3 regions of the Aciduricibacillus chroicocephali genome follow, and region 1 is predicted to be linked to each of the others. Evidence: riboswitches for the same ligand, from Rfam matches in the RefSeq annotation. Region 1 holds a riboswitch; each other region holds the start of a gene.

Region 1 (10,004 bases):
ATCCTTGGTCGGAACACTTGCCTTCCTTGCTTCACTGTTTGGTGATGGTACCGTTTATGTTTGGCTCCTGAATGCATCAGGAATGTCCGGATTCATCGCGTGGCTTGGCATCGCAATCTGCCACTACCGATTCCGTCGGGCTTTCGCTGCTCAAGGTAAGAGCCTGGATGTTCTGCCATACAAGGCAAAGCTGTTCCCGTTCGGTCCACTATTCGCGTTTGCGGTTTGTGCTTTTGTCGTACTCGGACAGAACTATTCAGCCTTTATGGGTGACCATGTCGACTGGTATGGTGTCATCGTTTCCTATATCGGGATTCCGCTATTCTTAGCATTATGGCTTGGCTACAAATTTACGAAGAAGACAAAAATGCTTCATTTGAAAGACTGTGATTTGTCCAATTAATTACAAAAGCACGCCCTGAGTGGCGTGCTTTTTATTTTCTGCTCAAAGTGCCTTTATATCCATCATCTACCAAACTGTCATCCTTGTTCTCCCATCATTTTCTTCTGTTATATATTCGACTTTTTCTATACTATTTTTCAATGCATTTTCATATATATCTTTCAATAAAACAAAATCTTTGGCATAGATTTCTATGTAGGCGCCATCAGCAACAAGGATAATGATTTCGCAAGCACTTTCCAGAAAGTCATGATAAGTCTCAATTTCCAACATATCAGCTTCACTTGGAAAAGCCTTCATGTCTAAAAAATAAATAGTATAGGAGTCTCCATGTTTAATTGAGTGGTTCACTTCTTCTCCATTAATTGTATCTTCCAGCGGGAACAAAGACTGATCATTTTCACCATAAGATTCATCACGGTCTATCTTCCAGCAATATGCTGAGAAGTTCATAGGCTCAAGCAACTTTCTGATTGAAACACCATCACTCTCTGACAAGCTAACATTTACTCCACGCAGCAATTTTTATCCCTCCTTTTGCATGCAAGTAACTGGAACTTCCCACTCGCCCTGCTCACTCAAAAAATGCGTACCCAACCCAAATACTCGGATCAGACACGCATTTATTTCTAAACAAAGTTTATCAGAAACTTATCCCCAAATCTCTTTCGCAATATCTACAACATATTTCAACTTCGCCCACTGTTCCTCTTCAGTCAAAATGTTTCCGTGGTGAGTGGAAGCGAAACCGCATTGCGGGCTGATGCACAATTGTTTCAATGGCACGTATTGTGTCGCTTCTTCCACACGGGCTTTGATGTTTTCTTTATCTTCCAATTTGCCGTGCTTTGAAGTGAATACGCCGAGGACGACACGAGGACCGCCATTTGGAATGTGTTCCAGCGGAGTGAAATCACCGGAGCGGTCATCATCGTACTCAAGGAAGAACCCGTCCACTTTTTCCTTAGCGAACAAAGTTGGCGCGATTTTCGCGTAGCTGCCTTCGAACGCCCAGTTGGAGCGGTAGTTACCACGGCAGAGATGTGTTGTAATCGTGAGATCTTCCGGCTTGCCTTCAAGTACACCGTTCGCAACGCGCAATGCCAATTGAATAAGCTGTTCACGAGTATAGGCACTGTCATTGAAGGGAATTTCCGGTGCGTTCAGGCCAGCGATATATACGTCATCAAGCTGCAAATAGCGGCAGCCCGCATCATAAAAAGCCTTGATTGCATCGCGGTACGTCTTGATGATATCCTCTGCGTATTCTTCAATATCCGGATAAATATCTTTGTTGCGAATGCCCGCGTTGAACAACTGGTTCGGGCTTGGAATGGTCTGTTTGGCAACAGCACGGTCCCCAACGATTTCCTTGAACTCAACAAATTCCTTAATATGCGGATGATCTGCGTTGAATGAGATTCTTCCATTTACTCGAATATCGTAGCGTTCCGTTTCTTCTCCTTTGAATTTGAAGCCATGTTCAGGCACATAGCCTTCTACGCCGTTCAAATGCTCAAGGAAATCTGTATGCCAGAATCTGCGGCGGAATTCACCATCTGTAACGGCCTGCAGTCCGACTTCAATTTGCTTATCAACAATCTTCTTAATTTCTTCTGTTTCTATCAGATACAATTCCTCGGAAGTAATGCTGCCTTCCTGGAAATCCTTTCTTGCCTTATGGATTCGCTCCGGACGAAGCAAGCTCCCTACATGATCTGCTCTGAATGGCGCTTTCGCTGCTGTGTTTGTCATTGAAGTACTCCCCCTCGTCTTATCTGATAACTCTCTTAATGCGAACCAGCAAGGTTTAAAACAGCCCCCTCTTCTTAGTTAGAAGAGGGGGCGAATGTGATTAACGCATGACCAGCTCTTCTTATCTTCCGCATGATTTTCTGGAATTGGCACAGTACTTGAACAAGTCCGCTGCCGAGGCTTCAAAGGGCCAGTCCCTCCACCTCTCTGGATAAGAATATTTAGAATTATCAATTTAAAATAACTATAGCTTCCTAAAGGTAAGTTGTCAACTAAAAATAACACTGTTTCAAATAGTCTATATTTAATATAACCGGAGGCCTTGTCCCTTTTGACGTTTCAGTCAACCGACAAGCCCAATTAGAAGATAAACAGCCGTTCCCCAAATGAAAAGAGCGGAGCATTTATTGAAAATAGTCATCAAATTCCCTGATCTTTCGAGCCGCTTCATTGAGTTGCCCGCCAATGTCAATGCGAAGAACCAGACCCATGATACGGCGATGCACGTAATTGTGAAGAGGATTTGATCTGTACCGGCGTATTTCAATGCGCTCGTACCAATCACACCAACTATATCGATGATGGCGTGAGGATTCAGCAAGGATACAGACAGGGCGAAGACGATCTGTTTGTTAATTGGCAGCGCCTTCCCCACTGTTGAAGTAGAAGGACTGGATCGCCAAATTGAATAACCCATATACATTAAAAATAGTATGCCTGCGCTCATCAACCCAAGACGCAGCCACTCGAACTGCAAAACGATTACCGATAACCCGAACACAGCGACAAGGATGAGGAATGTGTCACAAATGGCGGCTGTAATCGTTGCAGGAAATGCACTCAGCAGCTTTGGCTGTGTAGCTCCTTGTGTAAATACAAAAACATTTTGGACGCCAAGCGGCAATATGAGTCCAAATGCGAGAATGACTCCATGTATCATTGCTTCCATTTTGTCATCTCCTTTCCCACTATTACTTTATATGTTTTTTCTCTCAATGAAAATAAGTCTCCGCAAAAATGGCTGCTTTCCTGCTCTATTACTTAAAACTGTTTAACACAAAAACACTTTGGAACCCCCAATGTCCAAAGTGTTTTTGTATACTCATATGTTTACTTACAACTCGCACATACAGCAGCATCCCCTACAAGAAAAAACAAGCAGCCCCAAATAAGAGCCGCTCGCCATATACAAGATATCTATCCAAACATCGTAAACAGACCGAAACCAGCCAAAATGCTGCCCCCGAGCAATTCACTATATCTTCCAAAGAACCCGCGTACTTTTCTGCCGATCAAAAGACCGAGCCACGTTAGCAAAATACTCATAACTCCAAAGGCCGCGATGACAAATAAGGTCTTTGATTGCGATAGTCCAAGACTTAATCCTGCCGAGAAGCTGTCGATGCTCACTGTGAAAGCAAACAGCAGCAAGCCAAAACCGGCCGGCTGGAACAGCATCTCTTCCTGTTCGCGAAATGCTGAGAAGAACATTTGAGCACCAATGCCAAGCAAAAGCAAACCTCCAAGTAACTCCGCCCATTCGCCGAACCTGCCTGAGATAACCTGTCCAAGCAGAATCCCTATGTATGGCATGGCCATATGAAATAAACCGATTACGAAACCGATAATTGCAATTCGTTTCAGACGCAGCTTCTGCATGCCAAGTCCAAGGCTTACACTGAAAGCGTCCATGCCAAGTGCCCCGGCAAGTAGAAGCAATGAAACCATTTCCCTCAAATCATTAGAATCCATCCGACACACTCTCCCCTGACCATATATGCTTGTTCATTCTATGCCTGTCCGTCAGAGGTTATGAGCATGAAAAAAAGCCCTCCCAATGACGGAAGGACTTCAACTCTCAAAGTCGATTACTATAGGATCATATGCTTTTCAGCAGCTTTTGCAAGCCGGTTCATAATCGCTTCACCAATACCTGAACGAGAGAAAGCTTCGCAAATTAGAAGATCGGCATCTTTTTCAGTATAATGGCGCAGTGCTGCATAAAGGTTAGCCGCAATTTCATTGGGCTCTGTGCCAAGCACTTTGACATGAGGAAGATCCAAATGATCCGCAGTCGATTTGCTCGCGAGCACAGCAACACGTTTGCCTTCTGATTCTACTTTTCGCACAAACTCCTTAATTTTAGAAGCATCGCCTTGGACAAGTATAAGCGGAAGAACAGGAGCATAATGACGATACTTCATTCCAGGTGCTTTCGGCTTGTCCGATTCAGGGATTCCGTTCGTTGATGCAAGTTTCTCCCCGATCGCCTCTTCAATCATTTCCTGCGTAATGCCGCCAGGTCTAAGCACAACAGGCAGCTTACCAGTACAATCAATGACAGTTGATTCCACACCAATTCCAGTCGCTCCACCATCGACAATGCAGGCAATTTTGCCATCAAGATCTTCAGCGACATGAAAGGCTGTCGTCGGACTTGGCTTGCCTGATGTATTCGCGCTCGGTGCCGCAATTGGACAACCACTCTCCCGGATCAGGGCGAGCGCGAGCGGATGGTCAGGAATTCGGATGCCGACTGTCGCAAGCCCTGCTGTTACGTTATCGGCAAGGCCACCTCTATGCGGAAGAACATATGTGATTGGCCCAGGTGAAAAGCGGTCCATCAGCTTCTCTGCATAATCAGGAATTTCCTGTACGAGTTCCCGACAATGTTCCACAGATGCAACATGGACAATAAGAGGATTATCCTGAGGTCGGCCTTTCGCAGCAAATATTCCACTCACTGCCACTTCATTCGCCGCATCCGCTCCAAGCCCATAAACCGTCTCAGTCGGGAATGCAACAAGTTCCCCTTTCGCCAACAGGGCAGCTGCTTTTTTTATTTTTTCTTCATCTATATGAATATCCGTTATCTTTAAATGTTCTGTTTTCATCATATCCGCTACCTCTTTTCCTTCTTACATTTTAGCGGATTGACTTTGTTTGTGCAAAAAAGCATCCAGCTCTAAATCCAATTCCCAACTTATTCACATTATCCACAGAAAAACAGCTAAAAACAAAACTGCCCATGCATTTTATACACAGGCAGTTTTTTAAGAACGCTGATTTTATCGGATATTATTTTATCAAAAAGTAATTATACACATTTTGTCGAATTTTTACACAACTTATTCACATGGCTATGTGGATACTGTGCATAGTTTTCTGAATTCAATCTTATTCATGAAAACTGTCCACTTAGCAAACTTGATAAATCCACCAATTGCCAATCTTTTCACCTGTTTGTCCAGAGCTTGCTGGGGATTCTTGTGGACTGAATTGCAAAGCTTCCAACAAGATATCCAGTGCCGGCTGATGACTGTGGACATGTACTTGCCTCGTTTGCTGCTCTCTTGCCAGAAGAAGAATCGCTTCAAGAATGTATGGCAATCTTGCAGCTTCTTCTCTTTCAATGAATAGTTGCTTGAGCCATCGGTCTTCGAAGCTCTGCTTTTCCAGAACAAAGCAGCCGATAATCTTGCCCGGAATTCTAATAACATATCCTTCGTTCGCAAGCGTACGTACATCAATTGACCGGTTCTTCGTTACAAAAGATTGCAGCTCTTCAAAAATCGCCTCATTGGCTTGGATCAATTCCACGATTTCCACCTCTTCTATAAGTTTGTCATTTGCTAGATTGTATGCGGCAATCTATCTGTTCATGACAAACCGAGCCATTCCAATAGGAAAAACTTCACTTTAACTTCCTGTTTCGGTTGTTTCGGCAGGCCGTCTTCAGAAGCAGTTGTCGTACCGAATGAGAAGTCTAGGAAGCAGAGCGGCGGGAAGAGAACACACCACCAGTTGGCACCTTCGCCTTTGCCAAGTGTAATGAGTACTGCCTCATATTCACCTGCAGGATATACATAGTTTCCGTACATTTTAACCGGGAACTGAATGTTCTTTCCATACTCTACCTTGACCGTCTGACTGCTCTTCTCTTCTGCTAGTACTTCGGCTGCCATTTGCTGAATTGTATCTGTTTTAGAAGCAATCAGCTTGCGTGCTTCTTCAATGTCATCAATATCTTCAACCCATACTGCGATCTCTTCACTAATGCGATCGCGGACTTTACGCTTTAATCTCTGGTCTGCATCATTGTCACTGTTAGCGAGAATGCGCAAACGAATTGCTTCATCCGGGATGACCTGATAATCTTCTGCATTTGCTTTATCTGTATTTATAAGAGAAAGTACGTTCACGATTATAAAATAAATAACAATAATTGCGATTGAGTAAGTAATTAGTTTTTTCATTTGCCAGTACCCCCTGAACCTTTGTAAGAGTCAGTATGGGCACGCTGGCAAAATATTAAACTCACAAATTAAAAAATCTATTAATCTTTCTTTTGCATTGTTACGATTCGGTCTTTGCCATTGATGTCTTTTAAGGTCTGTATGTGAGCCTCTGGGAATTTGTTTCGGATAATCGTCGGCACCGTTTCTCCCTGATCATGGCCGATTTCGAACACGATACCACCTTCTGGATTCAAGACTGCGCTTGATTGCTGCACAATTGCTTCATACGCAGCAAGCCCATCGTTCTCTGCAAACAAAGCCATCTCCGGGTCGTATTCAGTTACTGTCCGTGAGAGATTTGGTTTTTCATTATAGGGAATGTACGGCGGGTTCGAAACGATGAGATCGACTTTTTCACCCGCTTCTATTAACGGCTCCAGGAAACTTCCGTGCATGAATCTCACATCCGCTCCAAGTTCAGCAGCATTTTCCCTGGCTACATGAAGTGCTTTTTCGGACAAATCAATAGCCATTACCTCGGCTCCAGGCAGTTCAAGCGCCAATGTAATGCCGATAATGCCGCTCCCTGTCCCGACATCGACAATGCGGAAAAAATCGTTATTCATTGTCTTCGCTATCCGTATGGCTTCTGCAACAACTTCTTCTGTCTCAGGTCTTGGAATAAGCACGTCGCGGTTCACTTTTAACATGCGACCATAGAATTCCTCCATGCCGATCAGATGCTGGACTGGAACTCCGGTCTGAGCATGGTTTTCCACATCATTGTGAAAGTGAGCGAGCTTTTCCTCATCAACCGTTTCACGCATTTTCATGAAAAAATCATTGCGTGAAAGACCTAAATGATGCTGCAGAAGAATTTCTGCAACACGTGGTTCCGCTCCGTTCTTTTCCAAAAAAAGAGAAGCCCGTTTCAGGACTTCATACAATTTTGTTTCCATTCTTATTCTCCGATCTGGGACAGGCGCTTCGTCTGGTCTTCCATGACGAGTGCGTCGACGATTTCATCCAGCTTGCCTTCAAGAATCTGGTCAAGCTTCTGAATTGTCAAGCCGATGCGGTGATCCGTCACGCGGTTCTGAGGGAAGTTGTACGTACGGATACGCTCAGAACGATCCCCTGTACCGACAGCCGATTTACGAGCATCATCATACTCAGCTTGCGCCTCTTGCTGGAACTTATCATAGATACGGGCGCGAAGAACTTTCATCGCCTTTTCCTTGTTCTTGATCTGAGACTTCTCGTCCTGGCATGATACAACAATGCCAGTCGGAACGTGTGTCAAACGGACTGCAGACATCGTCGTGTTAACACTCTGTCCACCCGGGCCGCTTGATGCAAATGTATCAACTCGGATATCTTTTTCATGAATGTCGACTTCGACTTCTTCCGCTTCCGGCATAACGACAACTGTCGCTGTTGATGTATGAATGCGGCCGCCTGATTCTGTTTCCGGCACACGCTGTACGCGATGCGCTCCGTTTTCGAACTTCAGACGTGAGTATGCACCTTTTCCGTTCACGATGAAAATGATTTCCTTATATCCACCGACACCTGTCGTATTCGCATCAATAACTTCCGTCTTCCAGCCATTTGCCTCGGCATAACGGGAATACATGCGGTAAAGGTCTCCTGCGAACAATGCCGCCTCGTCTCCGCCAGCCGCTCCACGTACTTCCATAATAACGTTCTTCTCATCGTTCGGATCCTTGGGCAAGAGGAGAATTTTCATCTCATCTTCAAGTGCTTCCTTACGCTGTTCAAGCTCATCGATCTCCGCTTTGGCGAGCTCGATCATTTCAGAATCCGACTCTTCTTCAAGCATCTCTTTCGCATCTTTCAGTCCAGTCGTCACATCTTTATATTCGCGATATGCTACTACGACATCCTCCAGGCCAGACTGCTCCTTGGAGTATTCACGCAACTTGTTCGTATCACTGATGATCTCAGGATCACTCAGCATTTCATTCAATTTATCATAACGGTCTTCCAATGATTGCAATTGATCAAGCACAATTGTCCACCTCTCTCATTAACAGTCCTATTATAGTATACCCGCTGTACAAGGGTCAAAGTAATGTTTGAATAGCACTTTCTCTTTTAAAAAATTAAGGCATGCAGAATCGCTTTGAACTGCATGCCTTGCTTTCGCTGTCTGTTTATTAAAAATGAAGCCTGTTATTAAGAATGGTTCGTTTTTGTTTCGTGTATAGCGAGCCTGTTCAACAATTTACGACTCGATTCATTCACTCCCAATACAGTAACCTCATTCTCTTTTTCCTTATACTTCATAATCACTTTATCGACTGCGCCTACTCCGGAATCATCCCAAATATGCGCTTCTGTGAAGTCGATAATGATTTCTTTATTAGTCAGATCCATATCAAATGCATCAACGAATGATTCGACTGAAGCGAAGAACAATTGACCTTTTATTTTATAGATAATCTTGCTGTTCTGCAGTTGTTCGGTAACTTTGATTTTTGAGATTTTCGCAACAAATGTAATCGCGCTGAGGATGACTCCGGCAATGACTCCTTTGGACAGATCATGTGTCATTAGGACAATAACGACTGTAACAACCATAACCACCGCATCAGACTTAGGAGCTTTCTTCAAATAAGCAAAAGAACCCCAGTCAAATGTGCCGATACATACCATAATCATGATTCCTGCAAGTACCGGCATCGGAATTTTTACAACGAGGTCACCAAGAACGAGAATGAGGAATATTAGGAAAGCCCCAGCAACAAATGTGGAAAGTCTCTTTCTCCCGCCCGATTTTACATTGATGACAGACTGACCAATCATTGCACAACCGGCCATGCCTCCGAAGAAGCCATTGATAAAGTTCGCAATCCCCTGACCGCGTGCTTCTCTATTCTTATTACTCCCTGTATCTGTCATGTCATCGACAATGGATGATGTGAGTAATGTCTCAACTAGCCCGACTATAGCTAGAGAAATAGAATACGGGAAGATGATTTTGAACGTCTCCCATGTAAATGGAACGTCCGGAATAAGGAAACTAGGCAAAGACTTTGTAATTTCTCCAAGGTCTCCTACTGTTCGTAAATCCAGATGGCCGTATACCGCAATCGCTGTCAAAACGACGATCGCGATGAGCGGTGCCGGAATTGCCTTGAAGAACCTCGGTACGATGTATACAATCAATAGAGTGACCGCTACGAAAATATAAGTCATATTCGAGATATTGAAGAAATGCGGCACCTGAGCCATGAAGATCATAATGGCCAAAGCATTGACAAATCCAATCATGACTGCGCGCGGTATGAATTTCATCAGCCTTGCAATTTTACAGGCACCGAAGATGAACTGAAGCACTCCTGTCAAAATCGTCGCAGCAAGCAAATATTGAAGCCCAAATTCCTTTACGAGCGGAGCCATGACGAGTGCCATCGCCCCTGTCGCAGCCGAGATCATTGCAGGTCTGCCGCCCGCGAAGGAAATAATAATCGCAATACAGAAAGATGCATAAAGCCCAACCATCGGATCGACTCCCGCAATGATTGAGAACGCGAGTGCTTCCGGTATAAGGGCCAATGCAACGACAATTCCAGACAGAATAT
Region 2 (10,872 bases), 940 kb from region 1:
TATTACCGCAAAGTTGTTCCGCTCCAGGCGGTGTTGAGCGGTGCGACTGCTTGGCTTTCCGGTTTGCGTCGTTCACAAGGACCTTCGCGGGCGAACACGAACTTTGTCAACCTTGACGAGAATTTCCAATCTGTCAAAATTTGCCCGCTTATTCATTGGTCTTGGGAGGATATTTGGGACTATGTGAAGGAACATAATCTCCCTTATAACCCTCTACATGACCAGGGGTACCCGAGTATTGGCTGTGCACCATGCACGTTGCCGGGTGACGGCCGTGATGGACGCTGGGCAGGCAAAGGAAAGACAGAATGCGGACTGCATATTAAGCAATAAACAGCCATGGCAACAATGTTTGCAAATATATATTTCATGGGGTGGAAGAGAGATGCGATTGCAAGTAACGAACAGCCCTTTCAGCCAGGAGCAGGTCGATTTTCTTAATAAAATCCTGCCCGGGCTAACGGGTGAACAGCGTTTTTGGCTCAGCGGTTATTTGACTGCTGCACCATTTGAAGGGCTTGCTGAAGCTGGTGCTGCGCTTCAAACAGTGCCCGCACCTCAGGCGTTAGTGCCTGTTGCAACAAAAGAGATTACCGTTCTGTATGGCACACAGACTGGGAATAGTCAGGGACTTGCTGAACAATTTTCGCAACAACTTGAAGAACGCGCTTTTGACGTGAAGACTAGTTCTATGAGCGACTTCAAGCCGCGTGATCTCAAGAAGCTGTCTAATCTTATTATTATCGTCAGTACACATGGTGAAGGGGATCCGCCAGATGATACATTGCAATTCCACGAATTCCTGAAAGGCAAACGTGCTCCGAAACTTGAAGAGCTTAACTATTCTGTTCTTGCATTGGGAGACAGTTCTTATGAATTCTTCTGCCAGACAGGGAAGGAATTCGATGAGCGCCTGGAGGAACTGGGAGCAAGCAAACTCGCACCACGAGTTGACTGTGATCTTGACTTTGATGAACCGGCAGCAGAATGGTTTGCTGCTGTACTTGGAAAGTTGGAAGAACAAAGTGGTGGAGCTGTCGGTAGACCGGTTGTTGGTGAAGCAAATCTTGGAACTCCAGCGATTTCTTCATACTCAAGGACAAATCCATTCCAGGCCGAAGTTCTTGAGAACATTAACCTGAATGGACGAGGTTCCAATAAAGAGAACCATCATATCGAGCTTTCCCTTGAAGGGTCCGGATTGACGTTTGAACCTGGGGATAGTATCGGTATCTATCCGAAAAATGACCCTGTTCTTGTCGATGAGCTCATTGCTGAATTCGGTTGGGATCCCGAAACACCAATTAGTATTAAGGCAAATGAACCGGAATGTTCGCTGCGTGATGCACTTCTATCACACTATGAAATTACGGTTGTTACAAAGCCACTTCTTCAGAAAATTGCTGAACTTACTTCTAATGAAGAAATCAAACTTCTCCTTGAAGCTGAGGATGATAGTGAATTGCGCGAGTACATATATGGTCGCGATCTGCTTGATGTTATCCGCAACTACTCATTGCAGAGCATTCCGGCTGACAAGCTGACAAGCATTCTTCGCAAAATGCCGGCACGCCTGTACTCTATTGCAAGCAGCTATCAGGCGAACCCGGATGAAGTGCATCTGATTATTGGAACAGTTCGTTACGAAGCACATGATCGAGATCGTTCCGGAGTATGCTCAGTGCATGTCGCCGATAGAATTGAAACGGGCGAGACATTGCCGATTTACGTTCAGAAGAATAATAATTTCCGTCTTCCGGAAAATCCTGACACACCGATTATCATGGTTGGACCAGGGACAGGGATTGCTCCGTTCCGTTCATTTATGGAAGAGCGCGAAGAAATCGGAGCTGGCGGAGATTCATGGTTATTCTTCGGAGATCAGCATTTTGTCACGGACTTCCTTTATCAGGTTGAATGGCAAAACTGGCTCAAAGATGGAGTGCTCACAAAGCTTGACCTTGCTTTCTCTCGCGATGGAGATGAGAAGGTATACGTTCAGCATCGCATGAAGGAAAACAGCAAAGAGTTTTATGATTGGCTTGAAAGAGGTGCTGTTCTTTATATTTGTGGAGACGAAGAACATATGGCTCATGATGTTCATCAGACCTTGCTTGAAATCGTTGAAAAAGAAGGCGGCAAGACACCTGAAGAGGCAGCAGAATATGTATCCAATCTACAAGCGGAAAAGCGTTACTTACGTGATGTTTACTAAGTTTCAGAAGGAAGGAGCATGAAGATGTCAGACATTAAAATCGACCCGAATATCGATCATGGACCACCAAGTGATGTTGAAGAAATTAAAGTCGAAAGTAACTATTTGCGCGGTTCTTTGGCAGAAATGATTAAGGAGCCAATCAGTGCTGGCATACCAGACTGGGATAATAGGCTCATGAAATTCCACGGCAGCTACATGCAGGATGATCGTGACTTGCGTGCTGAACGTGCTCGTCAGAAGCTTGAGCCTGCGTATCAATTCATGTTGCGAGTACGTGCTCCAGGTGGTGTAGCAACAGCAGATCAATGGCTCGTCATGGATGACTTGGCACATAAATACGGCAATGGCACTCTCAAGCTAACTACACGTCAGGCATTCCAGATTCACGGAATCCTTAAATGGAATATGAAAAAGACAATTCGTTCAATCAATGATGCTCTGATGGACACACTGGCAGCTTGCGGTGATGTAAACCGTAACGTCATGTGCAATCCGAATCCTTATCAATCTGAAATTCATCAGGAAGTGTATGAATGGTCAAGCAAGCTGAGTGCATACTTGTCACCACGTACTAATGCCTACCATGAGATTTGGCTTGATGGAGAAAAAGTGGAAGACACAAAAGAAGAGCAGGAGCCAATGTATGGCAAAGTGTATTTGCCGCGGAAGTTCAAAATTGGCATTGCTGTCCCACCTTCTAATGATGTGGACGTATACTCGCAAGATCTTGGCTATATCGCCATCCTAGGTGATGACGGCAAGCTCGAAGGCTTCAACGTAACTGTTGGTGGCGGAATGGGAATGACACATGGGGATACGGCAACATATCCACAGCTCGGCAGACTGATCGGCTTCATCACTCCTGAGCAGATTGTAGAAGTGTCGGAAACGATTATTACAATTCAACGCGACTATGGTAACCGCTCGGTACGTAAAAATGCACGTTTCAAATATACGATTGATGCACGTGGCCTAGATTGGCTCAAGAATGAACTGCATAGCCGCCTTGGGTGGGAACTTGCTCCAGCGAAGGATTTCCACTTTGACCATAATGGTGACCGTTATGGTTGGGTAAAAGGTGTGAATGACAAGTGGCATCTCACGCTATTTATCCAAAACGGCCGTGTGAAGGATGAGGAAGGCTATCCGCTTATGACTGGCCTGCGCGAAATTGCAAAAGTACACAAAGGTGACTTCCGTCTGTCGGCGAACCAGAACCTGGTTATTGCCAATATTCCGGAAGATCAAAAAGATCTTATTGATGGGCTAGCTCAAAAGTATAATTTGACAGCGGGAGAACATTTGTCAGCATTGCGTCGCAATTCAATGGCTTGCGTAGCACTTCCGACATGTGGTCTTGCAATGGCAGAGGCAGAACGCTATTTGCCGGAACTGCTTACAAAGATTGAAGCGGTTATTGATGAGAACGGTCTTACAGAAGACGAGATTGTCATTCGTATGTCAGGCTGTCCAAACGGCTGTTCAAGACCAGCACTTGGGGAAATTGCCTTCATAGGGAAGGCGCCTGGTAAATATAATATGTACCTTGGTGCAGGTTTCAACGGAGACCGCCTGAACAAGATGTATCGTGAGAATATTGGTGAGAAGGAAATTCTTAGTGAACTAGGAACACTTCTTAAGCATTATGCGAAAGAACGAGAAGACGGAGAACGCTTCGGAGACTTCACAATCCGCGCCGGTTATGTGAAGGCGACAACCGATGGAACGAATTTCCACGAATAGACCAAGGGGGATTAAAGCAATGGCACTAAGCGAACCACATGGCGGAGTTCTCGTCAACCGTATCGAACTTGGAAAAGATTTGTCTTCAATTGAGCAGACAATTGAACTGGATGCAATGGCACTGAGTGACTTGGAGCTTTTGGGTACAGGTGCATACAGCCCTCTTACAGGATTTATGAATAAAGAGGATTATGATGCAGTTGTTAATGATATGCGACTTTCCACAGGTGAGCCTTGGAGCATACCTATTGCGCTTCCGGTTACGGCTGAGAAGCAGAAAAGCCTTAAAATCGGCAATGAAGCAAAGCTAGTTTATAACGGTGAAGTATACGGCTCAATCCGTATTACGGATAAGTTTGCTCCTGATAAGCAGAAGGAAGCAGAGCAAGTTTATCGCACAACTGAGCTTGCTCATCCAGGTGTGAAGAAAATGCTTGAGCGACCTGACTTCTATATCGGCGGTGAAATAACACTTGTCAAACGTGTTGATGATCCGGAATTTGCTTCTTATTATTTCGATCCAGCAAAAACTCGCGAAATTTTCCAGGAGAAGGGTTGGAATACGGTTGTCGGCTTCCAGACGAGAAATCCTGTCCACCGCGCTCATGAGTATATTCAGAAAACAGCTCTCGAAATCGTTGATGGTCTATTCTTGAATCCGCTCGTCGGCGAGACAAAGTCTGACGATATTCCAGCGCCAATCCGACTGGAAAGTTATGAAGTCCTTCTTGAGAACTACTACGCGGAAGACCATGTTTTCCTTGGTGTTTTCCCTGCGGCGATGCGTTATGCGGGTCCGCGTGAAGCGATTTTCCATGCGATGGTCCGTAAGAACTTTGGCTGCACACATTTCATTGTTGGAAGGGATCATGCAGGTGTAGGTGACTATTACGGCACATATGACGCACAGAAGATTTTCAGTCATTATACGAAAGAAGAACTGGGGATCACACTGCTGTTCTTTGAACATTCCTTCTACTGCGAAGCATGCGGGAACATGGCAACTGCAAAAACTTGCCCGCATGACAAGGAAAAGCATGTGATTCTGTCAGGTACAAAAGTACGCGGCATGCTAAGAAATGGAGAATATCCACCGGCTACATTCAGTCGTTCGGAAGTTGTTGAAGTGCTTATAAAAGGAATGCAGGGAACAGAAGTTCATTCCTGAATGTTTTGAAGGTCACTGCGTCATAGCGCATGAACCTGAGGGGAGAGGGAGCAGATGAGTAAAGTATATCTTGTTGGAGCGGGTCCTGGAGACGCGGAGCTGATTACGGTGAAAGGTCTCAGAAGCATAGAGGAAGCAGATGTCATTTTATACGATCGGCTGATCAACAGAGAGCTGCTGGATCATGCGAAGGAAGGGGCCCAGCTAATCTACTGTGGCAAACTCCCCGACTATCATGCGATGAAGCAGGAGACGATCAATCATTTCCTCGTCAAGCACGTGAAAATGGGGAAAGTCGTCACGAGATTAAAAGGCGGCGATCCATTCATCTTCGGAAGAGGAGCGGAAGAGGCGGCAGCATTGCGTGAGCACGGCATTCCTTTTGAGATTGTGCCGGGCATCACTTCAGGCATTGCCGCCCCGGCTTATGCCGGAATACCGGTTACACATCGTGAGCTCAGTTCCAGTTTTGCAATTGTAACAGGACATTCGCGTGAAGGCAGGGAAGAGGCTATTAAATGGGAAAGCCTCGCAAAAGGGATTGATACACTTGCAATTTATATGGGGGTCGGGAATCTCCCGTATATTTCCGAACAGCTTATCCGTCATGGTAAAAATCCAGAAACACCTGTAGCGCTTGTACATTGGGGCACAACACGCAATCAGGAAACTGTTGTTGGAACACTTGATAATATTGTAGAAATTGCTGCATTAAAGAAAGTGAAAAATCCAAGCATGATTGTTGTTGGAGAGGTTGTTAAGCTTCGCGAAGAGCTTCAATGGTTTGAAGAACAAATTGCCGAGAATGAAGCAATGATCTGAATGCAAGGAGGGAAGCGAAGATGGAAGCAGTACTATATATAGGTCATGGAACTAGGGTCCCCCAGGGGGTCGCAGAGGCGCTTGATTTTATAGATAGAGGCAAGGAAGGTGTCGAAGCGCCAATCCAGGAATCTTGTTTTTTGGAACTTGTCGAGCCAGATATTCTGGAAGGAATCAAACGATGTGTTGACCGGGGGGCAACGTGTATCTCGGTTGTTCCAATCTTATTGTTGACGGCAATGCACGCCAAAAAGGATATTCCTGATGAATTGAAGAAGGCTCAAAATCTTTATCCTCATATTGAATTCAAATATGGTCGTCCATTCGGTATCCATAAAAAAATTACGAATGCACTTTTAGACAGGGTTAAGGAGAAAGGCGAACCCGGCTATGAGGATATGGTTCTTCTAGTTGGAAGAGGCAGCAGTGACCCTGAAGTGAAACGGGATCTAACTAGTATTGCTGAGGATTTGCAAAGCTTGCACCCTTTTAAGGAAGTTGCAATCAGTTTCATGTATGGTGCCAAGCCAAAGCTGCGGGAAGCACTTCTGACAGCTCAAGAGAGCGGTGCGAAGAGAGTGTTCATCGTCCCTTATCTATTGTTCAGTGGCCTTGTCATGTATGAAATTGAGGAAGAGCTTGAAAAACTTCCAGACTCCGAGCAAGAGTTCATCCTTTGTGAAAGTCTTGGCTATCATCCAAGCATTGCAGAGGTTCTTCAGGAACGGGCAAATGAATTGCTTGATTCCAAGACGGCTTTTGAAATGGTTTAAGGTACATTATGGATACTTATCCCATAACACTGCATATCTCTGGAAAGACCGCCGTTGTAATAGGAGGCGGTTCTGTAGCCCGGCGCAAAATTCAGCGTCTTCTCAAATCAGGAGCCGTTGTGAAGGTTGTCAGCCCGGATGTTTGCCGGGAGGTATACGAACTTCATGAACAAGGTCAGTTGGAGTGGCAGCAAAAACTCTTTGAGCCGGCTGATTTGGATGGTGCCTTCATAATCATGGCGGCTTCCGGTAACTCTGAGGTAAACGAGCTTGTCGCTTCAGCTGCAGCTCCCCACCAGCTTGTCAATATTGCTGATGATCCGCATGCTGGTAATTTCCATGTGCCAGCATCACTAAATCGAGGGAAATTATCCATTTCCGTAGCTACAGAAGGGGCGAGTCCCATTCTTGCTCGTAAAGTACGTGATGAAATAGCTGATCATTTTGGTCATGAATTCACTGAATACATGGAATTTCTTGAAACAGTTAGAAAAAAAACTGTCCACGAACTTTCGCTATCTTCCGATTTAAAAAAATATGTATTGGAACAAGCAGCGAGCAACGAGTGTCGAAATTCGGAAGTCGCCCGCCAATCACTTCTCTTTTATCTCCATCTCCTTTCACTTGTTGAGAGTTCTGCACATTCTGTATAAAACATATACATAGCGTGTAAATTCGGGATATAAACAATCTATTGAATTTTTTAAAAAATTTACAAAAAGGTATTGCGTAAATATAAGAAAACAGATATGATATATTAAATTTCATATTTAGTTGAAAGATTCAATTTTCTTATCGAGAGAGGTGGAGGGACTGGCCCTTTGAAGCCTCGGCAACCGTCTGCATTATGCAGTCAAGGTGCCAATTCCAACAAGTTGATAACTTGGGAGATGAGAGGAGTCCTTGATTATACATATTAAAGGTCGCCTTTTTTCCCGAAGGTGGCTCTTTTTTTGCAGGATTTCCTCCTTCAAAGAATAGTGAGAGGGGTTGGAGAGAATGACATTACGGACAGAAACAGAACTGGTACAGATCGGCAACAGAAGAGAAGAACCGCTCCGTTCTATTAATACGCCAATCTACTTCTCGACCGCGTATAGACATGAACATACGAAGGACGACACTGCGGCTACTGGATACGATTATATTCGTACAGGTAACCCGACACGTGATGTGCTTGAAGATGCAATTGCAAGATTAGAGAATGGGGATAGAGGCTACGCTTGCAGTTCAGGAATGGCAGCTATGCAATTAGTTTTCTCATTATTTGAAAAAGGCGCACATTTTGTCGCTTCTCGTGATTTGTATGGAGGCTCATATCGTCTGTTTGAACTTTATGAGAAAAACTATGGATTTAGCTTTGATTACTGGGCCAATGATGATTACGGTGAGCTGGAAAGCCTGATCAAGAATGATACAAAGGCACTTTTCATTGAAACACCTACAAACCCACTCATGAGTACTGTCGACATCAGTGAAGTCGTTAAAGTAGCTAAAAAACATGGAATTTTGACAATAGTTGACAATACATTATATACACCACTTCTGCAAAAGCCGTTGGAAGAAGGTGCAGATATCGTCATTCATAGCGCTACAAAGTATCTCGCAGGACATAACGACGTTCTTGCCGGACTTGTTGCAGCAAAGGGTGAGGAATTGTGCGAAGAGCTGTTCCACCTCCATAACGCAATCGGAGGCGTTTTAGCGCCATTTGATTGTTGGAGCACCATTCGAGGCATGAAAACACTTGCACTTAGAATGAGGCAACATGAAAGCAACGCAAAGCAAATCAAGGAATTCTTAGAGTCCCATCCGCAAGTACAGAAGGTTTTCTATCCAGGAAAGGGAGGCATGCTCAGCTTTGAAGTCAAACAGGAAGAACAAGTGGTGCCATTCTTGCGTGCTATCAGACTGTTTACTTTTGCTGAAAGTCTCGGCGGTGTCGAAAGTCTGATTACATATCCGGTAACTCAGACTCATATGGATATACCTCGTGAAACAAGAGAAGCTTACGGTCTTTCAAATACATTGCTCCGTGTCTCTGTCGGCATTGAAGATGCCCGTGATCTAATTGATGATCTTGACCAGGCATTGAACAAAGTCGGAGCCAAGGAAGTGCAAAACAATTGAAACTGCTGGAGGCAATGAAAGAACGAATCCTTATTGGCGATGGAGCGATGGGAACGCTGCTCTATTCTTATGGCGTCGATCGCTGCTTCGAGGAATTGTGCTTGACGCATCCGGATCAGGTTTTGAATGTACATCGCGCCTATATTGAAGCTGGGGCCGATGTGATCCAGACGAATACGTACGGGGCGAACTATATTAAGCTAGCCAGATATGGTCTCGAGGACAAAGTAAAGCAGATCAATGAAGCAGCTGTCCAACTTGCTAGGAAGGCAGCTGGTGATGAGGCATTTGTCGTTGGAACAATTGGTGGAATTCACGGTACACAGTCTTTGCTCGGTTCTAAAGAAGAGATTAAAAGAAGTTTCCGCGAGCAACTTTATTGTCTGCTTATGGAGAAGGTCGATGGCATTCTTCTTGAAACTTATTATGATCTTGATGAACTGATCATGGTACTCGATATCGCAAGAGAGATAACAGATATTCCGATTATAGCTAATGTATCCATGCATGAAGCCGGAACTTTGGAAAATGGCATGCCACTTGCAAAAGCATTACAAGAACTGGAGAAACATGGAGCGGATGTTGTAGGAATCAATTGCCGTCTTGGCCCATATCATATGGTTCGTTCACTGGAAGAAGTTCCGTTGCTTGATCATGCTTTTCTTGCAGCATATCCGAACGCTAGTCTTCCAGCCTATAGCGAGGGTAAGTTGGAATATGTTAATCATCCTGACTATTTCCGAAAATGTGCTCAGGACTTCAGGGATGAAGGTGTTCGGCTGATTGGCGGATGCTGTGGTACAACGCCTGAACATATTAGAGCTCTTGCTGAAGGAGTGCGTGGTGTTACACCACTTGCTGAGAAGCAGGTTGAGGAGAAACCGCACCCGGTTGCAATAAGGGAAAAACGAAGCAAGAAGGAAAAACCGCTTCATGAAATTGCGAAGAAACGCCATTCTGTAATTGTAGAACTGGATGCACCTAAACACTTGCATACAGAGGAATTTCTGGATGGGGTAAGAGCTTTGAAGGCGTCTGGAGTCGATGCGGTCACACTTGCTGACAACTCTCTTGCCAGTCCTCGTATATGCAATGCTGCAATGGCGACCTTGGTAAGACAGGAATGTGATATGAGACCACTCGTCCATCTCACTTGCAGGGACCGTAATCTGATTGGATTGCAATCTCATTTGATGGGACTGCACACACTCGGAATGCATGACATTTTGGCAATAACTGGCGATCCGACGAAAATAGGTGATTTCCCAGGTGCTACTTCCGTGTTCGACGTCACTTCATTTGAACTGATCAAGCTGATCAAACAGTTCAACGAAGGAACTTCCTTCTCGGGCAAGTCGCTAAAAAAATCGACGAATTTCTCAGTAGCTGCTGCATTTAACCCAAATGTCAAAAATATGGAGCAGGCAGTAAAAAGACTTGAACGTAAGATCAGTTTTGGAGCTGACTATTTCCTGACGCAGCCTGTCTATAGCAAGGAAACAATCATAGAACTTGCTAACGCAACGAAACATATTGAAGCTCCAATCTATATAGGCATCATGCCACTTACCTCATCAAGAAACGCTGAGTTCCTTCATAACGAAGTGCCAGGCATCAAGCTGACTGATGATGTAAGAGATAGAATGGCGTCAGCTCGCGGAGACAAAGATAAATCAATAGAAATTGGCATTGATATTTCCAAGGATCTTTTGGATACCGCACTGGAATATTTTAAAGGAATTTACCTTATCACGCCTTTCATGCGCTATGACGTTAGTGTCAAACTTGTTGAATATATAAACAGCAGACTAAACAATGACTTGAAGGGGGTGCATGCCGGCGATATTCAGCATACATGATCAACTTCAGTAAAATAGATGCCCATCAGCATTTTGAACATAGCATTCTCAAAAAAATAGAAATCAGGGAGGAAAATAATATGTCTAAAGTTATCAGCTCAAGCTTGGGTTACCCGAGAATCGGTGAAATGAGAGAGTGGAAGAGAGCTCTTGAGAATT
Region 3 (10,872 bases), 400 kb from region 1:
GAAGTTCTTCATCAGGGACAGCTGTCATTGTGCCGTCTTCCCAATGGATGATTGGAATCGGCTCACCCCAATAGCGCTGACGTGAGAACAGCCAGTCTCGGAGACGGTATGTCACTTTCCCTTTACCTTTCCCGTTCTCTTCAAGCCAGTTGATCATCGTTTTAATCGCTTCATCTTTCATCATGCCATCCAAGAAGTCAGAGTTTACATGTTCTCCGTCACCTGTGTAAACAGCCTCTGAAAGATTTCCGCCTTTTACAACTTCCTTGATCGGCAAGTCATATTTGCTTGCAAATTCATAATCACGCTCATCATGTCCTGGAACTGCCATAACCGCTCCACTGCCGTATGAAATAAGTACATAGTCAGCAACCCAGATCGGGACTCTTTCATTATTCACAGGGTTGATCGCATAAGCACCAGTGAATACACCAGTTTTATCTTTTGCGAGATCTGTACGTTCCAAATCCGTCTTGCGCTGGACTTCATCTATATACTGTTCAACCGCTTCTTTTTGCTCCGCTGAAACAATTTTCGAAACGAGTGGATGTTCAGGTGCCAAAGCAGTATAAGAAACTCCAAACAATGTATCCGGACGTGTCGTGAATACTTCGAAAGAATCATCATGTCCGTCAATCGCAAACTCAACTTCAGCCCCTTCCGAACGGCCGATCCAGTTGCGCTGCATCTCTTTGATGCTTTCTGGCCAATCAACATCGTTCAGATCCTCAAGCAAGCGATCCGCATATGCTGTAATCTTGAGCATCCATTGTTTCATCGGCTTTCTAACTACTGGATGGCCGCCTCTTTCACTTAACCCATCGATTACTTCCTCATTGGCAAGAACAGTACCAAGAGCCGGACACCAGTTAACAGCGACTTCATCGATATAGGCTAGACCTTTCTCATAGAGCTTAGTGAAAATCCACTGTGTCCATTTATAATAGTCTGGATCCGTTGTATTGATTTCCCTGTCCCAATCATAAGAGAATCCGAGTTCCTGAATCTGTCTCTTAAACGTCGCAATGTTTTTTAGAGTGAACTCAGCCGGGCTGTTGCCAGTATCAAGAGCATATTGCTCTGCAGGCAGACCAAAAGCATCCCACCCCATTGGATGTAGTACTTCATAGCCTTGCGCTCTTTTCATACGGGAAATAATATCAGTGGCCGTATAGCCTTCAGGATGTCCTACATGGAGACCTGCTCCTGATGGATAAGGAAACATGTCCAATGCATAAACTTTCTCTTTATCGGAATATGTATCTGCTTTAAATGTTTTATGATCGAGCCAGTATTTTTGCCATTTCTTCTCGATTTCCAAATGGTTAAAACTCAAGTGTCTTCCTCCTTATATTTCTAGTCAAATGAAAAGAGCCGTCCATTTTTAAATGAACGGCTCGCCGTACATTCCTGTCACTTCATTATTATATAACAAGTGCTCCGTCCAAGCCATCTCGGCCCGGCTTCGTAAAAGCGTTCGGCACGACTTCCATATAAGATGCATAATAATTAACTGAAGCCCGTTTGTCAAGAATACGAACGTAGTCAGAATGCGGTTCGGCAAGCTTTAAATAGGTCAAAAGAAATAGACTGTGTACCCAGTTTACAAAATCCGTGGTACACTGGTTACAAAATGATCTATTGAAGGAGTTGCCTACAGCATGTTAAAAGGTATTATCAACTATTCGCATCATTTACTTGAACAGAGCGTCTCTTCAGGAGACACAGTCATTGATGCGACTTGTGGCAACGGTCACGACACGCTTTTCCTGAGTAAAATTACAGGCGATAATGGCAAGGTACTAGCATTCGACATCCAGGAAGAGGCCATTTCCAATACAAAGGCCCTGTTGAATAAGAACGGACGGACGAATGTTAAACTCATATGTGATTCCCATGAAAATTTAAACGATTACTTGGCATCCGGCCAATACGATACAATCGGTGGAGCTATTTTCAATCTCGGATATTTACCGGGTGGTGACAAAACAGTCATTACGAAAGCCTCATCGACAATTATTGCACTTGATTCCATTCTGCTAAGCCTGAAACAAGGCGGTATGGCAATCCTTGTCATCTATCCGGGCCATCCCGGAGGTGAGGAAGAAAAAGAAGCCGTCCTAAAACATGTAATACATTTAGATCAAAAATATTTCGAAGTCTTGAAATATGGCTTTATCAATCAGCAGAATAATCCGCCTTTTATCGTAGCCATTTGCAAAAAATAAGATCTACCGCACTTTCTGCACCAAATCACAATAAATTTTTGAATTATAATAAAAGAAATAGGAACCAGGCCCTGCCATCTTAAGCCATCTTTTTTTCAAGAATGGGTTTTGACGTCTAGTTTTAGGGTCAGAAAGATACAGACCTGTCAGCCCTTGAATTACCATTGCATGAAATTGAGCGTCTGGCATTAATGCAGTCTGATCGAGACTGTTCTGTATCATAGAGTCAATACGCCTGCCAAGTTCATCTTTATTCATATAAAATGAACAGAAGTTAAGATCCCCTTCCTGCTCATCTTCATGCTCATCGATATAATAGTCGAGCATGATGTGCAGACATTGAATATGCGGGAAATATACATCGGCCACTCTCTTAGCAAACGGTAGTCGGCCTTTCCAGGACAAGGCATATGAAATCAAGCAGAAGATTCCAAGTGTCGAGCCGCTCGCAGCCGCAAACTCCTGCCAGTACTGTAACTCATCTGAACTTTCTGCTTCATACCAGGACAGAAGCCGTTCTAAACGTTCATCAGGATTGACATGTTTGTGGACCTGAAGTGCACAATATAGCTCGTTTAAACGAAGTATTTGTTTTTGTACTGCTTCATCTGGTGCTGTTTTTTTAATAATACGACGACACGTTTTTACAAGCATTTTCAAGTAATGATCTTCACTGTCATTACGCAAGCTGTACCAATCCGAAAGCTCGCTGTCCGGATCTAGGGCTTCTCTCATTGAATTATGAAGCATTGCGAAGTCTGCAGGGTCGAGAGAGGTACTTCTGTCACAGAGGTTATCCAGATAATCGCTAATCGTCTGATATGCGACAATGAACTCGACCGCATCTTCCAGCAGATTTCCGGCAAGGAACGCATAGACAGCACCACCGTAACAATGGAATGCTTTTGACTCGATACTTGAAAGAGCTTGCTCACGCAGTTCTTTGTTCTGTATCAAGGCAGCCTCTCTTTTCCATCGTTCGAGATGGGTTCTAACCCTTGGCATAATGTGCTTGTATACGGCGTACATGAGCGTTGCCGGCCTTCTAGGAATACCGTTTTTCATGGGACGACCCTCCATTCCAAAGTTAACCAATTATTGATATACTATTATTATCACCAACTATAAGGGGAGGATACAAATGATCCACCGCTTCAAAGACAATGTTCCGATTATTGATGAATCTGTATTTGTTGCGCATGATGCTGTAATTATTGGCGATGTCGTCATCGGCGAAGAATCGAGCATCTGGTTCAAAACTGTTATTCGAGGCGATGTTGCTCCGACTCGAATTGGCAAAAGGGTCAACATCCAGGACCTTTCCCTTATCCATCAGAGTAAAGGCATGCCTGTCATAATTGAAGATGATGTGACAGTCGGCCATCAGGTTACACTGCATGCTTGTACAATTCGCAAGAACGCTTTAATTGGGATGGGTTCTGTCATTCTCGATGGTGCAGAGATTGGAGAAAACGCCTTTATCGGTGCAGGCAGCCTTGTTGCGCCCGGCAAAAAGATCCCTCCAAATACGCTTGCTCTCGGGCGTCCTGCAAAACCTGTAAGAGAGCTGACAGAGGAAGACCATGCTTATATGAAGCAACTGACAAAGAATTATGTAAATAATGGACGCACATATAAGGAAATGCCGGAACTATGCACTGAGTTTACGGATTATAGCAAACCAATTGACAAAGAATAAGCCCGACCTTATTTAAACTGTAAAGCCCAAGCAGTGTCGCGGCAATTTTTATGCACTGGAGTGAGTCGCATTGCTATTAATTATGTTCTTCCTGACCTGCACAGCGGCAATAGCCTTCATGTGCTTTGGCGCTAAGGCCTCCCGCAAATGGGTTAGGAATTCTTTCTATTTTTATGGAGCCTTGTTCACACTTGCAACCTTGGGCTTACTAGCCATCAATGTGCAAAATAATGATGACTTCATTCGCTCAGCTTTGAGAGAACTGACAAAGAAAGCTGAATTGACTGCAGAGGCAGAACCATTCATGACTTCAGAAAATCGTATCCAAGATTCGGTGCATCTTAAGGCACCACTTGTCAAACAGCTGCCGGAATTGCCACGCGGATGTGAAGTTGCCAGCTTGGCAATGCTGCTGCAATATAATAATATTGATGCCGATAAAATGACATTGGCTGATCAAGTACGCAAAAACCCGCGCAACCATGAAATTACAAATGGGAAGATTCATTTCGGCAATCCGAATAACGGCTTTGTCGGCGACATGACTTCCTTTGAAAATCCTGGGCTTGGTGTATATCATGGACCAATTGCAGAGTTGGCAGAAACATACGTTGACCCTCAGCGTGTCCGTGATTTTACAGGAAGTGAATTCACTGAGATTATCCAGCAATTAAACGAAAAACGACCGGTTTGGGTAATTATAAACGCAACGTATAAGAAGTTGCCAAAAAAAGCCTTTGTCACTTGGCATACGGAAGATGGCCCCGTCAAGATTACAAGACGTGAACATTCCGTTCTCATTACCGGCTATGATGAAAAATACATTTATTTTAATGATCCTCTAGCAAGAGAGACAAAAGCACCTATGCAATCATTTAAGGAAGCATGGGAGCAAATGGGAAAACAGGCGATCACAATCCGTTAAGGATTGGTGATCGCCTGTTTTTTATTATGCAAAGACCGGCTTTTTGGAATTCTCGGACTTAGCAAGTTCATTAAAATCATATTTCTTTTCGATGAAAATTTGATGCCATAGCATGAACATAAGTACTGTCCAAATTTTACGGCTGTAGTCCCCTTTGTCCTGGCAATGTGCTTCAAGAAGATTCGCTACATAAGATTTATCCAGCAAATAATCTGTTTCACTTTCCTGAATGAGCTGTTTCGCCCAGCCATTAAGCTCTTTCTTCAACCAATGACGTGTCGGTACCGGGAAACCAAGCTTCTTACGGTCTAGCACATGGTCAGGAATAATGCCGCGTGCAGCTTCACGCAAGATTTGCTTTGTAGTTCCATTGGCAATCTTCAAATCAACTGGAATTTCATTCGCTGTCTTGAACACTTCGATATCAAGGAAAGGTACACGCAATTCCAATGAATTTGCCATTGTCATCTTGTCAGCCTTTAGCAAAATATCACCGCGCATCCAAGTATGGATATCGACATATTGCATCTGGTTCACAAGCGGATAGTCAGTGACTTCATCATATAACTTGCCAGTGACCTGCTGATAGTCAATGTTCGGATTAAATGTTTTAAGGAATTGTTCCTTCTCAACATTCTCAAACATCTTCGCATTACCAATATAGCGTTCTCTAAGTGGTGTTGTCCCACGCTCAAGGAAGCTCTTGCCACGCATTCCTTCTGGCATCGCTGCAGCAAGACGAGCAAGCATTTTACGACCAGCGTTTGGAACAGAGTTAATCCATTTCAATGAACCTGGTTCACGGTATATGTTATAACCGCCAAACAGTTCATCCGACCCTTCACCAGAAAGGGCTACTGTCACATGCTTTCGAGCTTCTCTTGCTACAAAGTATAGAGGCACACATGCTGGATCTGCAAGCGGATCATCCATATGCCACATGATTTTCGGAAGCTTTTCAACATATTCTTCCGGTGTAATGATGTAAGAAATATTTTCAACTTCGAGCTTGTCCGCTGTTTCTTTGGCAACATCAACTTCTGAGAAACCTTCACGTTCAAAACCAACCGAGAATGTTTTGATGTTCGGATTAAATTTCTTAGCCATTGCTACGATGATTGTAGAGTCAATACCACCGGATAGGAAAGAACCGACAGGCACATCTGAACGCATATGAACATTAACTGAATCATACAATGTATCCTGAATACGCTTGATCCATCTGTCTTTATCAGTTAGAACTGGATGGAAAGTCGCATGGAAATAACGTTCAAAATGGAGTGCTTCACCAGGCTTCTTCACAAAATAATGACCAGGTTCAACTTTCTTAATTCCCTCTGTCATTGTTAGCGGTTCAGGTACGAACTGGAAGCTCAAATATTGCTGAAGCGCTTCTGTATCTACCTTTTCATTTTCAAGCATCATCGTAATACTTTTCTTTTCAGAACCGAACACAATTCCCTCTTCAGTTTCACGGTAGAAAAGCGGTTTAATGCCAAACGGATCACGTACGCCATACATCGTCTTCTCTTCTTTATCCCAGATCAATACTGAGAACATGCCGCGTAGACGCTTGAAAGCCTGCTCACGGTATTTCGTGAACATTGCTGCAATGACTTCAGTATCCGACTCCGTTGCGAATTCATAACCATCCGCTAGCAACTCTTCACGAAGCTCAACGTAGTTGTATACTTCCCCATTGAAAACAAGACGAATTCTATCATTGTCATAGCTGAGCGGTTGACTTCCGCATTCAATGTCAATAATACTTAAACGTCTAAAACCAAAAGAAACATATTCATCATGGAAATAACCTTCATCATCCGGGCCACGGTGGGCTATGATGTTATTTTGCGCTTTAAAAGACAGCTTTGCCGCATCATCCGGCTGCTTCGCCTCATTGCGAATCATGCCAATAAATCCACACATATATATAATCCTCTCTCTCATCCTGAATCATACTTTAAGAGTATAGCAAAAAACAGACGAAGAGAACAGCGAGCGCTTATCTCTTCATTTATAATATTCGCAGGATATCACCTGATTGCAGGGGGACATCAAAAGAAAAATCCCGCCTTATTGGCAGGATTCCTTCTGTTGCACAAGCGCACACAATTCTTCAGTCTTATCTGTTCTTTCCCATGTGAAAGTCGTATCAGTACGGCCAAAGTGACCATATGCAGCTGTCTGCTTGAAGATCGGTTTCTGCAAGTCAAGCATGCGGATAATACCTGCTGGACGTAGATCAAACAATTTGCGAATTGCGCGGACGAGCCTTTCTTCTTCGACTTTTCCAGTTCCGAAAGTATTCACTGAGATGGAAACCGGTTCAGCGACACCAATTGCGTAGGCAAGCTGTACTTCACATGAATCCGCAAGCTTGGCAGCAACAATATTCTTTGCGACGTAACGTGCCGCGTAAGCAGCTGAGCGGTCAACTTTTGTCGCATCTTTTCCACTGAAGGCACCGCCGCCATGACGCGCATAGCCTCCATATGTGTCAACGATAATTTTACGACCTGTAAGACCAGCATCTCCCTGTGGTCCGCCAATTACGAAGCGGCCAGTCGGATTGATGAAATACTTTGTCTCATCATCAAGCAATTCTGCCGGTACGACTTCTTTAACGACATGTTCCTTCATGTCCTTTTCAATCTGGGCCAGTTCAATGTCCTGGTGATGCTGAGTTGAAATGACAATCGTATCGACACGTACCGGTTTATCGTTTTCATCATATTCTACTGTAACCTGCGTCTTCCCATCCGGGCGCAAGTAAGATACAATTCCTTCCTTGCGTACATTAGCAAGACGTTTGGCAAGACGGTGAGCAAGTGAAATTGGCAAAGGCATCAACTCATCAGTTTCGTTGCATGCATAGCCAAACATAAGACCCTGGTCCCCTGCTCCAATTGCAGAAATCTCCGCGTCAGACATTTCTCCCTTACGCGCTTCCAATGCCGTATTGACACCTTCCGCAATATCAGGAGATTGTTCATCAATTGCCGTCAGAACAGCGCATGTATCAGCATCAAAGCCATACTTAGCCCTTGTATAGCCAATTTCCTTCACTGTGCGGCGAACGATTGCCGGGATATCGACATATGTTTCAGTTGTAATCTCACCGGAAACAAGAACCATTCCAGTAGTTACAACCGTCTCACATGCAACACGACCGTTCGGGTCTTTCTTAAGAATTTCATCTAAAATTGCATCCGAAATCTGATCACAGATTTTATCCGGATGTCCTTCTGTAACAGATTCGGATGTAAACAAGCGACGATTGTGTACCATTTAATCCATTCCTTCCATGAATAAAATATTTTACGGAATCCATGGCCATCCTTATATATACAGTATGAGAAAACATCCTTCATTAAATGCAGGTGCTTTTATATGTATAAAAAAAGCCATTTCTCCAACAATGAGAGAAAGGGCGTCCTTTCGCTCTTATTGTTCAAGGAGATTGTCCTTGCTTTCAGTTGGCACCTTTCACATATTGTGAGGTTGCTGGGCTTCTTCGGGTCTGTCCCTCCACCTGCTCTGAATAAGAGTTCCGTATTTAATATCCTAGCTTAACAATAAGGATTTGTCAAACCATGCACAGTTAATTCAGTAGATTCCAAATATTCTTACGCGAATTCGCTACAACTGTTGCAAAATTTTGCCGACTTGCCAAAAAAATTGTCTTCTGTTTCATAACAGTTTAGGGATTAGTATGGACTATTATTTGAAATGTGTTATACTATTATGCAGATAATGTATAAGATGCCCGATTCACAAGAGAACCGGCATTCCCAAATCCCCCACAAAGGCAGGTTTGTATAGATGAACAAGGTTGAATCATCCGCATTGCTTAATGAATTGAAAGGCCATGAAGGCTTAAACAGTAATTTATCAGTACCACGTCTCGTTGAAAAAATTCTCGAACGCGGTGAAGCTGAACTGAGTGAAACAGGTGCAGTATGTGCCAAAACGGGAAAATATACTGGGCGTTCTCCTAAAGATAAGTTCATCGTTAAAGACGATATTACAGAAAATACTGTTGACTGGGGCGACGTGAATCAGCCGATCGATAGCGCCTCTTTTGACAAACTATATAATAAAGTAATAGATTACCTTAAGCAAAAAAATGAAATTTTCCTTTTCAAAGGTTTTGCTGGGGCTGATAAGAACTACCGCCTTCCTATTCAGGTGTTCAATGAATATGCGTGGCATAACCTTTTCGCAAGCCAGCTCTTCATCCGTCCGACTGCTGAAGAACTTGCTTCCCATGAAGCTGGCTTCACAATCGTTTCTGCTCCGACTTTCAAAGCGAACCCTGAAGAAGACGGAACCAAATCCGAAACGTTCATTATCGTAAACTTCACAAAGCGCATTGTTCTCATCGGGGGAACTGAATATGCCGGTGAAATGAAGAAATCCATCTTCTCAGTTATGAACTACATGCTTCCACAACAAGATGTTCTATCCATGCACTGCTCTGCAAACGTTGGCCAGGAAGGCGACGTTGCCCTATTCTTCGGTCTTTCCGGAACAGGGAAAACGACTTTGTCAGCGGATCCGTACCGTCGTTTGATCGGTGATGATGAACACGGTTGGGGGCCAAATGGTGTCTTCAACATCGAAGGCGGCTGCTATGCTAAGACAATTAATTTGTCAGAAGAAAAAGAACCGCAAATTTTCAATGCAATCCGCTTCGGTTCGGTACTTGAAAATGTAATTCTTGATTCAGAAACACGCCTTCCGGATTATGATGATACTTCTTTGACAGAAAACACTCGTGCTGCCTATGATATCGATAATATTGATAATATCGTGTTGCCAAGTGTTGCCGGTCATCCGAACGCAATTATCTTCCTTACTGCTGATGCTTCAGGTACTTTGCCTCCAATCAGCAGACTTACTAAAGAGCAGGCTATGTACCATTTCCTTAGCGGATACACTTCTAAGCTTGCTGGTACAGAGCGTGGTGTAACAGAACCGCAGGCAACTTTCTCTGCTTGCTTCGGCGCGCCATTCTTGCCGCTTGCACCTGCAAAATACGCTGAAATGCTCGGTAAGAAGATTGATGAGCACAATGCACGCGTATACCTTGTGAACACTGGATGGACTGGTGGATCATACGGCGAAGGATCACGTATGAAACTTTCTTACACACGTGCAATGATCCACGCTGCCTTGGAAGGCGAATTGAACAATGTCGAAACAGCAACAGATGAGATTTTTGGTTTGAACATTCCTCTTCAAGTACCTGGTGTACCTGATGAAGTGCTCGTTCCGAAAAACACATGGGCTGATAAAGATGCCTATGATTCTGCTGCCAAGGCACTTGCAAACAAATTCCATGAAAACTTCAAGAAATTTGAAGCAAGTGATGAAATCAAACAAGCAGGTCCTGCTTATAAAGGCTAATTCCCTAATATAATTGCAAGCCCCATACCCTCTCAACTCTGAGAAGGTATGGGGCTTTTTTATGCCCGATCCGCTTACTAGGCATTCACACACGAAACTGCCTGTGCATAAAATGCTCCTGTACAATCCAAGGAGAAAGGATGGTTAGCATGAAGAAACTGCGAATAACCGGGATTCTCTTACTATTCCTCACCTTCACAATGCTCGCCGCATGCGGGCCCGGAAGTGATGATAAAAAAGATTCCGATGGCCAAAAAGTCGAGAAGATTAAACTTGGCGAAGTAACACGCTCTGTCTTTTATGCGCCGGAGTATGTCGCACTGGAAAAAGGTTTCTTCAAAGATGCGGGACTTGATGTCGATCTGCAGACGACTTGGGGTGGCGATAAGACAATGACAGCTTTGCTATCCGCAAGTGTTGATATCGCCCTTGTCGGATCTGAGACATCTATCTATGTGCATGAGCAAAAACCAAAAGATAAAGTTATCAACTTTGCACAGCTTACACGAACCGACGGAACGTTCCTCGTATCGAAAGAAGCAGACCCTGATTTCACATGGGATAAGCTGAAAGGCAGCTCGTTCCTCGGTCAGCGCAAAGGCGGCATG

Evidence for each region. Region 1 has a riboswitch for S-adenosylmethionine ahead of QR721_RS11320 (5-methyltetrahydropteroyltriglutamate--homocysteine S-methyltransferase). Riboswitches for the same ligand answer to the same signal wherever they lie in the genome.
Region 2: another riboswitch for S-adenosylmethionine. It lies ahead of QR721_RS02095 (aminotransferase class I/II-fold pyridoxal phosphate-dependent enzyme); the one in region 1 lies ahead of QR721_RS11320 (5-methyltetrahydropteroyltriglutamate--homocysteine S-methyltransferase).
Region 3: another riboswitch for S-adenosylmethionine. It lies ahead of metK (methionine adenosyltransferase); the one in region 1 lies ahead of QR721_RS11320 (5-methyltetrahydropteroyltriglutamate--homocysteine S-methyltransferase).

Annotation. Positions count from the first base shown of each region.
Region 1 is NZ_CP129113.1:2,179,551-2,189,554, forward strand. It holds gene QR721_RS11310 (amino acid permease) at 1-403, shown strand, start outside; gene QR721_RS11315 (DUF2691 family protein) at 470-925, opposite strand; gene QR721_RS11320 (5-methyltetrahydropteroyltriglutamate--homocysteine S-methyltransferase) at 1,055-2,158, opposite strand; SAM riboswitch class I at 2,277-2,376, opposite strand; gene QR721_RS11325 (LysE/ArgO family amino acid transporter) at 2,502-3,107, opposite strand; gene QR721_RS11330 (manganese efflux pump MntP) at 3,356-3,910, opposite strand; gene QR721_RS11335 (L-threonylcarbamoyladenylate synthase) at 4,030-5,055, opposite strand; gene QR721_RS11340 (hypothetical protein) at 5,357-5,758, opposite strand; gene spoIIR (stage II sporulation protein R) at 5,818-6,414, opposite strand; gene prmC (peptide chain release factor N(5)-glutamine methyltransferase) at 6,495-7,355, opposite strand; gene prfA (peptide chain release factor 1) at 7,358-8,428, opposite strand; gene QR721_RS11360 (SulP family inorganic anion transporter) at 8,596-10,004, opposite strand, start outside.
Region 2 is NZ_CP129113.1:383,867-394,738, forward strand. It holds gene QR721_RS02060 (phosphoadenylyl-sulfate reductase) at 1-333, shown strand, start outside; gene QR721_RS02065 (assimilatory sulfite reductase (NADPH) flavoprotein subunit) at 386-2,215, shown strand; gene cysI (assimilatory sulfite reductase (NADPH) hemoprotein subunit) at 2,240-3,961, shown strand; gene sat (sulfate adenylyltransferase) at 3,981-5,129, shown strand; gene cobA (uroporphyrinogen-III C-methyltransferase) at 5,184-5,951, shown strand; gene QR721_RS02085 (sirohydrochlorin chelatase) at 5,972-6,724, shown strand; gene QR721_RS02090 (precorrin-2 dehydrogenase/sirohydrochlorin ferrochelatase family protein) at 6,733-7,377, shown strand; SAM riboswitch class I at 7,514-7,621, shown strand; gene QR721_RS02095 (aminotransferase class I/II-fold pyridoxal phosphate-dependent enzyme) at 7,724-8,854, shown strand; gene QR721_RS02100 (bifunctional homocysteine S-methyltransferase/methylenetetrahydrofolate reductase) at 8,851-10,713, shown strand; gene metE (5-methyltetrahydropteroyltriglutamate--homocysteine S-methyltransferase) at 10,794-10,872, shown strand, end outside.
Region 3 is NZ_CP129113.1:1,776,819-1,787,690, forward strand. It holds gene leuS (leucine--tRNA ligase) at 1-1,336, opposite strand, end outside; gene mnmM (tRNA 5-(aminomethyl)-2-thiouridylate-methyltransferase MnmM) at 1,662-2,228, shown strand; gene QR721_RS09330 (tetraprenyl-beta-curcumene synthase family protein) at 2,232-3,293, opposite strand; gene QR721_RS09335 (gamma carbonic anhydrase) at 3,370-3,927, shown strand; gene QR721_RS09340 (C39 family peptidase) at 3,998-4,852, shown strand; gene asnB (asparagine synthase (glutamine-hydrolyzing)) at 4,877-6,781, opposite strand; gene metK (methionine adenosyltransferase) at 6,929-8,143, opposite strand; SAM riboswitch class I at 8,297-8,403, opposite strand; gene pckA (phosphoenolpyruvate carboxykinase (ATP)) at 8,678-10,264, shown strand; gene QR721_RS09360 (ABC transporter substrate-binding protein) at 10,414-10,872, shown strand, end outside.